Regions from separate parts of the Hydrogenophaga soli genome, predicted to be linked through region 2. Evidence: predicted binding sites of a transcription regulator. Region 2 holds the regulator's gene; the other holds the start of a gene.

Region 1 (5,069 bases), on a different contig from region 2:
CGCTCGCCGATGGATCCTCAGTGCGAACCTGGCGGAAACCTAATAAAAGCAACGGCGTCGCTCTTGGCATCGTCTTGCTTTGCCAACTCCTGGCGGATGTACTGCTAAGACTAGGCTGCCCCAGATTTGCGTAATCGGGAGCGACTGCATTTGCGCGCGACAGTCACTCGCCGGTAGATTTCTAACGGCAGCAACCAGCCTTCAGCGGTCTGCCAACAAATCAACCTCGTCGGCCAGATCCTGACTCCAGCCCGCCCAAGACCCAGCAGACTCAGCCCCGAGCCAGCACCTCCAGCTCACCCACCCGAATACATCAAAAACAATAGCTACTACCGCATACAAATAAAGCGGCAGAGCCATTTTTTCCTTAAACACCACCCCACCCACAGAGGCAGCCCAGCCCTCACCCCCCTCACCCCGGAAACAGCTCAGCCATTTCCTCCGCCGTGAACACCCGTGACCGGGTGTGAAAAGCCTTGCCCTCAGGCCCTTCCAGCGAAAACGTGCCGCCGTGGCCGTCGATCACGTCGATGATCAGTTGGGTGTGTTTCCAGTGTTCGTACTGCGACGTGCTCATGTAAAAGCCGCAGCCGCCAATGTCGCCCAGGTGGACGTCGCCGGGGCCAAGGGTCAGCTCGCCCAGCAAGTAGCAATTGGCGGCGCTGTTGTCACAGCAGCCGCCACTTTGGTGGAACATGAGGCCATCCCCGTGCTTGGCCTTGAGCCGGGCGATCAGCTCAAGGGCGGCCGGGGTGGCCACCACTTTGTCCACCATCAGAAGAAGCCCAGGCGCTGCTCGCTGTAGCTCACCAGCAGGTTCTTGGTTTGCTGGTAGTGGTCCAGCATCATCTTGTGGGTTTCGCGGCCAATGCCCGATTCCTTGTAGCCACCGAAGGCGGCGTGTGCGGGGTAGGCGTGGTAGCAGTTGGTCCACACACGGCCCGCCTTGATGGCGCGGCCCATGCGGTAGGCCACGTTGCCGTTGCGACTCCACACGCCGGCACCCAGGCCGTACAGGGTGTCGTTGGCGATGGCGAGGGCTTCGGCTTCATCCTTGAAGGTGGTCACGGCCAGCACGGGGCCGAAGATTTCTTCTTGGAAGATGCGCATCTTGTTGTGGCCCTTGAACAGGGTGGGCTGCACGTAGTAGCCGCCGTCCAGGTCGTTGCCAAACTGGGCCTGGTTGCCGCCGATCAGCACCTGGGCGCCTTCCTGCTTGCCCAAGTCCAGGTACGACAGGATCTTGGTCAGCTGTTCCTTGCTGGCCTGTGCGCCCATCATGGTGTCGGTGTCCAGCGGGTTGCCGTGTTTGATGGCGGCCACGCGCTTGAGCACTTTTTCCATGAACTTGTCGTAAATGCTCTCTTGGATGAGGGCGCGGCTGGGGCAAGTGCACACCTCGCCCTGGTTGAAGGCGAACAGCACCAGGCCTTCGATGGCTTTGTCCAGGAAGCCGTCGTCCTTGTCCATCACGTCGGCAAAGAAGATGTTGGGGCTCTTGCCGCCCAGTTCCAGCGTGGCGGGAATGAGGTTGTTGGCGGCGGCCTGGGCAATCACGCGGCCCGTGCTGGTGGAGCCGGTGAAGGCGATCTTGGCAATGCGCTTGCTTTGGGCCAGGGGCATGCCGGCCTCACGGCCAAAGCCGTTGACGATGTTGAGCACGCCGGGGGGCAGCAGGTCGGCAATCAGCTCCATCAAAATCAAAATGCTGATGGGCGTGCTTTCGGCGGGTTTCAGCACCACGCAGTTGCCCGCGCCCAGGGCGGGGGCCAGCTTCCAGGCGGCCATCAGGATGGGGAAGTTCCAGGGGATGATCTGGCCCACCACGCCCAGCGGCTCGTGGATGTGGTAGGCCATGGTGTTTTCGTCGATCTCGCTGATGCCGCCTTCCTGCGCACGCAGGGCACCGGCAAAGTAGCGGAAGTGGTCCACCGACAGCGGGATGTCGGCAGCCAGGGTTTCGCGGATGGGCTTGCCGTTGTCCACGGTTTCGGCGTAGGCCAGCAGCTCCAGGTTGGCTTCGAGGCGGTCGGCAATTTTCAGCAGGATGTTGCTGCGCGTGGCGGCGTCGGTCTTGCCCCAGGCGTCGGCGGCGGCGTGGGCGGCGTCCAGCGCCAGCTCAACGTCTTCGGCGGTGGAGCGGGCGGCTTGGGTGTACACCTTGCCGGTGGTGGGGGTGACCACGTCGAAATACTGGCCCTTGACCGGGGCCACCCATTGGCCACCGATGAAGTTGTTGTACTGGGCTTTGTAGGCGATCTTGGCACCTGCGGCACCGGGAGCGGCGTAAACGGCCATGTTTGTCTTCCTCGTGTTTCTGGAATCGGTTGAAGTTGAACCCCGTGAATCACTCACGCTGGGCCTGCTTCTCTTTCCAAAATCCGTGCCAATCGGCCTGAACTCCGCAAGCCATTGATTTGAAACAAAAAAACGTTGCATCGCCTGTGGCACCATCGGGCCGTGGACAGGTGTCCGGACATGTCCGGTGTCCACTTCTGGAACAGTTGATGCGGTTGCAAGGACAAGCCACCGTCGCACCCCCTGCCCTTCCTATACTGGCCGCACGACGCGGGACACACCGCGCGACCGGAGACAAGCATGCAACCCACGCCAGACGCACAACGCCTGCGCCACAGCCGCCGCCATTTGGTGGAACACGGAGAATGCCCGCCAGGCGTGCTGGACGAGCGTCTGTCGCGCTCGTGGCACCGCAGTTTCCAGTCGGGGTTGATGCCCACCGGGCGCTTGCTGGATGTGGGGCTGTGCACAGGCTCCGAGCTGCAGCAGCTCACCACCCGCCACCACGATTTGCTGGCGCACTCCCGCCCGATCATGGAGTTTCTGTTCGAGCAGGTGCGCCACCAGCAGGCCATGGTGATCCTCTCGGGGCCCTGCGGCACCTTGATGCACACGCTGGGCGATGCCCACTTCCTGTCCCGGGCCGACCGTGTGGCGCTGAACGTGGGGGCCTCGTGGACCGAAGCCCACCGCGGCACCAACGCCATTGGCACCGCGCTGGCCGATGTGCACGCCATCCAGGTCAACGGGAGTGAGCATTACCTGGAACGCAACGGCTTTCTCACCTGCTCGGCGGCCCCCATCGTGTCGGCCACGGGCGAGCTGCTGGGGGCACTGGACGTGTCGAGCGAGCACCGCGAAGGCCCCGGCCCGGCGCTGGGCTTGGTGCGCACCGCCGCCGCCCTCATCGAAAACCGCTTGCTGGGGGCCACGTACCGCCACCACTGGCGCCTGCACCTGCACACGCTGCCCGAAGGCCTGAACTCGGTGGGCGAAGGCATTGTGGTGCTGTCGGACGACGGCTGGGTGGTGGGGGCCAACCAGGCCGCCCAGAAGATGCTGCACCAGGACCTGCGCCAGCTGCGCGGGCGGCAGCTGCACGAGTTGCTGCACACCCGGCTGGACGACCTGCTGGCCCACCAACACCTGCGCAGCGGCCACAGCGCCGACAAGCCCGCCGCGGTGCGGCTGGTGCGCGACGGCAAGCCGCTGTACGCCCAACTGCAAAGCCGCCCGGGCCTGTGGCAAGCCAAACCCGCGCACCACACCCCTGCCCCCGCCCCAGCCCCCCCCTCGGCGCCGGGCGCGGACGCACTGGCCCGGCTGGACACCGGCGACGCCCGCTGGCGCAGCGCCGCCGACAAAGCCCGCAAGGTGCTGAACAAACCCATTTCGCTGCTGGTGCTGGGTGAGTCGGGCGTGGGCAAAGAGCTGTTTGCCAAGGCCGTGCACCGCAGCGGCCCGCGGGCCAACCGGGCGTTTGTGGCCATCAACTGCGCGGCCATGCCCGAAAGCCTGATCGAGTCCGAACTGTTTGGCCATGCGCCCGGGGCCTTCACGGGGGCGCGGCGTCAGGGCAACCTGGGCCTGCTGCGCGAGGCCCACCTGGGCACGCTGTTCCTGGACGAAATTGGCGACATGCCCCTGGCCTTGCAGACCCGCCTGCTGCGCGTGCTGCAAGAGCGCCAGGTGGCCCCGCTGGGCGGCGGCCAGCCGGTGGCGGTGGACTTTGCGCTGATTTGCGCCACCCACCAGCCGCTCAAAGCCCTGGTGGCCCAAGGCCGCTTCCGCGAAGACCTGTACTACCGCATCAACGGCCTGGTGCTGGAGCTGCCCGCCCTGCGCGAGCGCACCGACTTTGCCGCGCTGACCCAGCGCCTGCTGCTGGACCTGGCCGAAGGTGCCGCGCCCCCCACCGTGGACCCGGCCCTGCTGGACGCCTTCACCCGCCACCCCTGGCCCGGCAACACCCGCCAGTACCTCAACGCCTTGCGCACCGCCTGTGCCCTGCTGGAGCCGGGCGACACGGTGCTGAGCTGGCAACACCTGTCCGACGACCTGCGGGCCGAGTTGCAAAACCTGCCCCACGCCCCGCCGCACCCCACCCATGGCCTGCCCAATGCCCCCCTGCAGGCCCCCGTGCAGGCGCAAAGCCTGAAGGACGTGTCGCGCACCGTGGTGCTGCAGGCGGTGGAAAGCTGCCGCGGCAACGTGGCCCAGGCGGCCCGCCAGCTGGGCATCAGCCGCCAGACGGTGTACCGCAAGCTGCAAGCCCCGGGTGGCTGAGGCCACTGCCGCGGCAAAGGCCACGGGTGGCAGAGGCCGCCAAGGCGAGGCGGGCCGCGCTCAGGTCTTGAACACCGACACCGTGCGGGTGAGCGACTCGGCCTGATCCAGCAGGCTTTGCGAGGCCGCGGCCGACTGTTCCACCAGCGCCGCGTTCTGCTGCGTCATGGTGTCCAGCTGGGCCACCGCCTGGTTGATTTCGTGGATGCCCTGGCTTTGCTGGCCGCTGGATTGGCTGATGCCGGCGATCAGCTGCGCCACCTCTTGCGCATGGCCCACCACCGCGGCGATGGTGGTGCCCGCCATGTCCACCTGCTGCACCCCGGCGCTGATGCGGCCCACGCTGTCCTGGATGAGGGTCTTGATTTCCTTGGCCGCCGTGGCGGTGCGCTGGGCCAGCACCCGCACCTCGCTGGCCACCACGGCAAAGCCGCGGCCCGACTCGCCCGCCCGCGCCGCCTCCACCGCGGCGTTGAGCGCCAGGA
Region 2 (5,069 bases):
GCCGAAGGGGCTCCGGCCCCTGCGGCCACCGACCCGGCGCGTCTGCGGTCGGCCCCCGTGCTGGATGGGGTTGGCCGGTGAGCGGCGGCGCCAGTGTCCGCCTTGCCCTCGAACCCGATGCACCCCAGCCGGTGCGTCTGGAGGCGATGCACCTGCGCAAGTCCTACGGCAGCCGCAAGGTGGTCAAGGACGTGTCGCTGGCTGTCAACGAGGGGGAGGTGGTGGGCCTGCTGGGTCCCAACGGCGCGGGCAAGACCACCTCGTTTTACATGATCGTGGGCCTGGTGCGGGCCGATGGGGGTGACATCTTCCTGGACGGCCAGCCCATTGAACATCAGCCCATCCACCGCCGTTCGCGCCTGGGGTTGGGCTATCTGCCGCAGGAAGCGTCCATCTTCCGCAAGCTCAACGTCGAAGACAACGTGCGCGCCGTGCTGGAGTTGCAGCACGACGAACAGGGCAAACGCCTGTCGCCCGCGGTGGTGCAGCAGCGCCTGGACGCCCTGCTGGCCGACTTGCGGGTGGACCACCTGCGCCACTCTCCGGCGCCCGCGCTGTCGGGGGGCGAGCGGCGGCGGGTGGAAATTGCCCGGGCACTGGCCACCCAGCCCCGCTTCATCCTGCTGGACGAGCCGTTTGCCGGCATCGACCCCATCGCCGTCATCGAGATCCAGCGCATCATCGGTTTCCTGAAGGCGCGGGGCATCGGGGTGCTGATCACCGACCACAACGTGCGCGAGACGCTGGGCATTTGCGACCACGCCTACATCATCAACGACGGCACGGTGCTGGCGCAGGGCACGCCCGCCGAGATTGTGGACAACGCCGACGTGCGCCGGGTGTACCTGGGCGAACACTTCCGCATGTGATGCGCCCATGAAACAAGGCCTGTCCCTCCGCGTCTCGCAGCACCTGGCGCTCACGCCCCAGCTGCAGCAGTCCATTCGGCTGTTGCAGCTGTCCACGCTGGAGCTGGGGCAGGAGGTCGAGCAGATGCTCGACGAAAACCCCTTCCTGGAGCGTCAGGACGAGGCCGCCGAGCGCGAGTCGTTTGGCCTGGAAACCGCCGATGCCCCGGTCAGCCTGGGGGATGTGTTGTCCGAGCGCGCCATGGAAGGTGTAGCAGAAAGTTCAGGCACATCAAGCGCTGAGTCTGTTTTTGAGTCATCAAATTCTGCCGAGTCAACCCCCGAAGCCTCGTCGGGTGACGATGTCAGCCTGACCGAGCCCGACTGGTCGGGTGACGGCACCGTGGACATGCAACCCGACGACGGCGAGTGGGGCGGCGAAGCCCCCGCCCGGGGCACCGGCAGCCACGACGACGATGACACCGCCAGCGCCGCCGACCTCGCCAGTGAGCACATCACCCTGCAGGCCCACCTGCACCAGCAGGCCCTGGGCCTGCGCCTCAGCCCCGAGGAACAGGCGGCGCTGTACGCGCTGATCGAGTCGCTGGACGACGACGGCTACCTGGCCGACCCCTTGGAAGACCTGGCCGCCTCGTTCGAGCCCGGCAACCCGGACGACCTCGCCGTGCAGGAGCGCCGTGAGGCCACCGTGCAACTGCTGCGCACGGCCTTGGGCTGGCTGCAGAACATGGACCCGCCCGGGGTGGGCGCACGCGACGTGGGCGAGTGCCTGCGCTTGCAGATCAACGAACTGCGCAACACCCCCGCAGCCCGGGCCGCGCTGGCCATCTGCCAGCAACCCCTGGACCTGATGGCCCGCCGCGACACCCGCAAGCTGGCCCTGGTGTGCGGGCTGGAAGAGCCGCTGGTGCGCGAGGCGCTGGCCCTCATCACCCAGCTCGAACCCCGGCCCGGTCGCCGTTTTGCCAACCTGGAAGGCCAGATGGTGGTGCCCGATGTGCTGGTGACCCGCGCGGGGCGCGGCTTCAAGGTGCAGCTCAACCCTGAGGTCATGCCCAAGCTGCGGGTGCACGACGTGTACGCCGCCGCCCTGCGCGAAGGCCGAGGGAGCCGTGGCGACGGCGCGGGCATGCAGCAGCGCCTGCAAGAGGCGCGCTGGTTCATCAAGAACATCCAGCAGCGGTTTGACACCATCCTGCGCGTCTCCAGTGCCATCGTGGAGCGCCAACGCAACTTCTTCATGCACGGCGAGCTGGCCATGCGCCCGCTGGTGCTGCGCGAGATTGCCGACGAGCTGGGCCTGCACGAGTCCACCATCAGCCGCGTGACCACCGCCAAGTACATGGCCACGCCGTTTGGCACCTACGAGCTGAAGTACTTCTTTGGCTCCAGCCTGGGCACCGAAACCGGGGGCAACGCCTCCAGCACCGCGGTGCGGGCGCTCATCAAGCAGCTGGTGGCGGGGGAAGACCCCAAAAAGCCGCTGTCGGACAACGCCTTGTCGGACATGCTGAAAGAGCAGGGCATCGAGTGCGCCCGCCGCACCGTGGCCAAGTACCGCGAGGCGCTGAAAATCGCCCCGGCCAGCTTGCGCAAGGCGCTCTGAGCACGCGGCTTGCCGCGCTACTTGCGCCCACCCTCCCGCGCCGCCACCTCCACCAGCATGCCCAGGGTGGCCGAGTAGTAACTCTGGGCCGTCATGGGCAGGCGTGAGCTGGGCGGTTTGCCAGTGGTCAGCAGGCTTCGGATGGCCTGCACCCCGGGGTCGGCCCCGTAGCTGTCGATGGAGTTGTCCTGCACGTTGGCCCAGCCGGGCAGGAAGCCGTCGCACTGGAAGTGGGTCCAGAACTTCTTGAAGCCTTCCATTCGCCCGGGGGTGGCGTGGCCCGCCCAGTGCAGGTACAGCGGCACGCGGGCTGAGTCGTAGCCATAGCGGGGCAGGCGGCTGGGGTCAGGGGCCAGCGGGTTGACCAGCAGCAGCCAGTCGGGCGGCAGGCTCCAACGGCCGAAGCGGGCCACTTCCACCAACCGCAACCCCGACGTGGTGAGGGCCTGCCACTGCGGGTGCGGATCCACCTTGTTCAGCGCCTCGAAGGCCGGAAACACCCAGTACGACAGGTTGACCACCTGCCCCTGCGGGGTGCCAAAGCCGTCCACCCCGGGTTTGATGATGGTGCCCCAGGGCGTGCCGTCCTGCACCACCTTGTCGCGGATGGCCTGGCCGATGGCCGCGGCGCGGCCTTTCAGCTCCGGCAGGTTGAAGCGCTCGGCGGCGCGTTGCAGGGCCCAGGCGATGAACAGGTCGCCGTCGGTGGCGGTGTTCATGTCGGTGATGCCGCGGCCCGGCTCCCAGCGCCAGGCAAACAGGCCGTCGGGGCGCTTGCCCAGGTTGGCTTGCGTCCAGGCCCAGATGCGTTCGAATGTGGCCTTGTCACCTGCCGCGGTGGCCAGCAGCAGGCCAAAGCCCTGACCTTCGGAGTGGCTGATGTTGCGCTGTCCGGTGTCGGTCACGCGCCCGTCGGAGGCCACGTAGGTGGCCTTCCAATCGTCCCAGCCCCGCAGGGCTTGGGCTTGGGCCTGGGCGATGGGCGGCGCGCTCAGTCCCAGCAGAACGGCGCAGCGCAGCAACGAGCGTCGATCCACGGATTCACCCCAGCTGGGTTCGCAACCGGTCGGCGCGATCCTTGGGGGCAGGATGCGTCGAGAGGATGCTGCTTGCCGTGTCGCCCGTCAACGCGGCCAGCTTGTCCAAGGCGCTGACGCATGCTTGGGGGGTGTACTTGCGGTTGCGCATGAAGTTCAGTGCGTAGTCATCCGCCTCACGTTCGTTGGATTGAGAGTGCTGTGCCTTGACCACTTTTTCAAACAAATCGCCCAGCGCGGAGCTGGCCAACGCCCCCACGCGGGTGTTGCTGGATTCCACGCCTTTGCGCAAGGCGCTGGTGCGCAGGGCCGTCTGCATGCGCGCTTTGGAGTGACCCGATTTCACGTGGCCAATTTCGTGGCCAATCACGTACCGAACCTCGTCGTCGGTGAATGCATCCATCAGCCCGGAATACACACGGATCGTGCCATTGGCCATGGCAAAAGCATTGATTTGCGGTGTGATGTAGACCTTGAAGTTCAAGCGCAAGCCGTCATAGGTTTGCAGGCCCTTCACCATTTTGGACAGCCGTTGGGCGTAGGGGCTGTTGTTGGGGGCCACTTGATTCTGATGATCCATTTCCGTGGTCATTTGATCGAAGTAGCTTTGCAGCTCGGCATCGGTGATGGACTCGGCTTTGGCCAAGTCCTGTCCTGCTTCAAAAATCTTGCCGAAATTGAGTTGGGCCTGCACGGGGCTCATGGCGCTGAAGCCCGAGGCGAGCAGGGTGACAGAAATCAAATCGCGACGTTTCATGAATTACCTCCTGATGTATGGTTTGAATGACGGGCGCCGGATTATCTCTTCATGTTACGGATGCACCCATTCAATGCTGCGCAAGGCAGACACCAGGGCCGCACTGCTCCGCAAAAAGGTGCGGCGGTCAGGTGGGCGGGGTTTCATGGTGGCTGGGGTCCATTTCTGTTCGGTTGCGGCCATGGCGTTTGGCTTGGTACAGGGCCTGGTCGGCCCGTTCCAGCAGCGACTGCATGCGCTCGGCGTCACCATAGGGGGCCAGGGCGACGCCGATGCTGGCGGTGACGTGGTGTGACGGCCCCGGGGTGTCCATGGGCAATGCAATGGCTTCGATCGCCTGACGGATGCGTTCGGCGGTGCTCAGGGCCTCGGGGGCATCGGACTGGCGCAGCAGCACCACGAACTCTTCACCGCCCAGGCGGGCGGCCAAGTCGGTGTGGGCGCGGGTGCAGGCCATCAGGACGCGGGCCACCTCGCGCAGACAGACGTCTCCCTGCAAGTGCCCCCAGGTGTCGTTGTACTGCTTGAAGTGATCAACGTCGATGATGAGCGCCGCCATGGGTTTGCCCGACTCGGGGGGGTAGCTTTGCCAGCGCTGGAACACCTCGTCCATGTGTCGGCGGTTGGGCAGTTGTGTCAGGTCGTCGGTGAGGGCGGCCACCTTGAAATGGTGGCTGGTGGCGGTGGACCGGTCCAGCTGAAGCTGGTCACACAGCTTGACCAGGTAGCTGAACCGGGCGGCCTTGTTGAGTCGGTGGTTGGCCAGCAGCGTGAGCAGGCCTGTGACGTTGTAGGTGAGG

What was found. Region 2 encodes sigma-54, which starts transcription at its own class of promoters, with help from an activator protein. Its sites were predicted from a motif close to TGGCANGNAANCTGCTTT; they were not measured.
Region 1: the regulator sigma-54 is predicted to act here: its motif matches at 2,372-2,389, upstream of exaC (aldehyde dehydrogenase family protein).

The regions. Positions count from the first base shown of each region.
Region 1 covers NZ_BAAHAK010000013.1:90,259-95,327, reverse strand. Annotated here, with positions in the region: gene ACYVB7_RS18970 (DUF779 domain-containing protein) at 413-775, opposite strand; gene exaC (aldehyde dehydrogenase family protein) at 775-2,298, opposite strand; gene ACYVB7_RS18960 (sigma-54-dependent Fis family transcriptional regulator) at 2,599-4,584, shown strand; gene ACYVB7_RS18955 (methyl-accepting chemotaxis protein) at 4,645-5,069, opposite strand, start outside.
Region 2 covers NZ_BAAHAK010000002.1:33,024-38,092, forward strand. Annotated here, with positions in the region: gene lptA (lipopolysaccharide transport periplasmic protein LptA) at 1-81, shown strand, start outside; gene lptB (LPS export ABC transporter ATP-binding protein) at 147-869, shown strand; gene ACYVB7_RS03325 (RNA polymerase factor sigma-54) at 877-2,475, shown strand; gene ACYVB7_RS03330 (glycosyl hydrolase family 8) at 2,493-3,512, opposite strand; gene ACYVB7_RS03335 (M48 family metallopeptidase) at 3,517-4,269, opposite strand; gene ACYVB7_RS03340 (GGDEF domain-containing protein) at 4,397-5,069, opposite strand, start outside.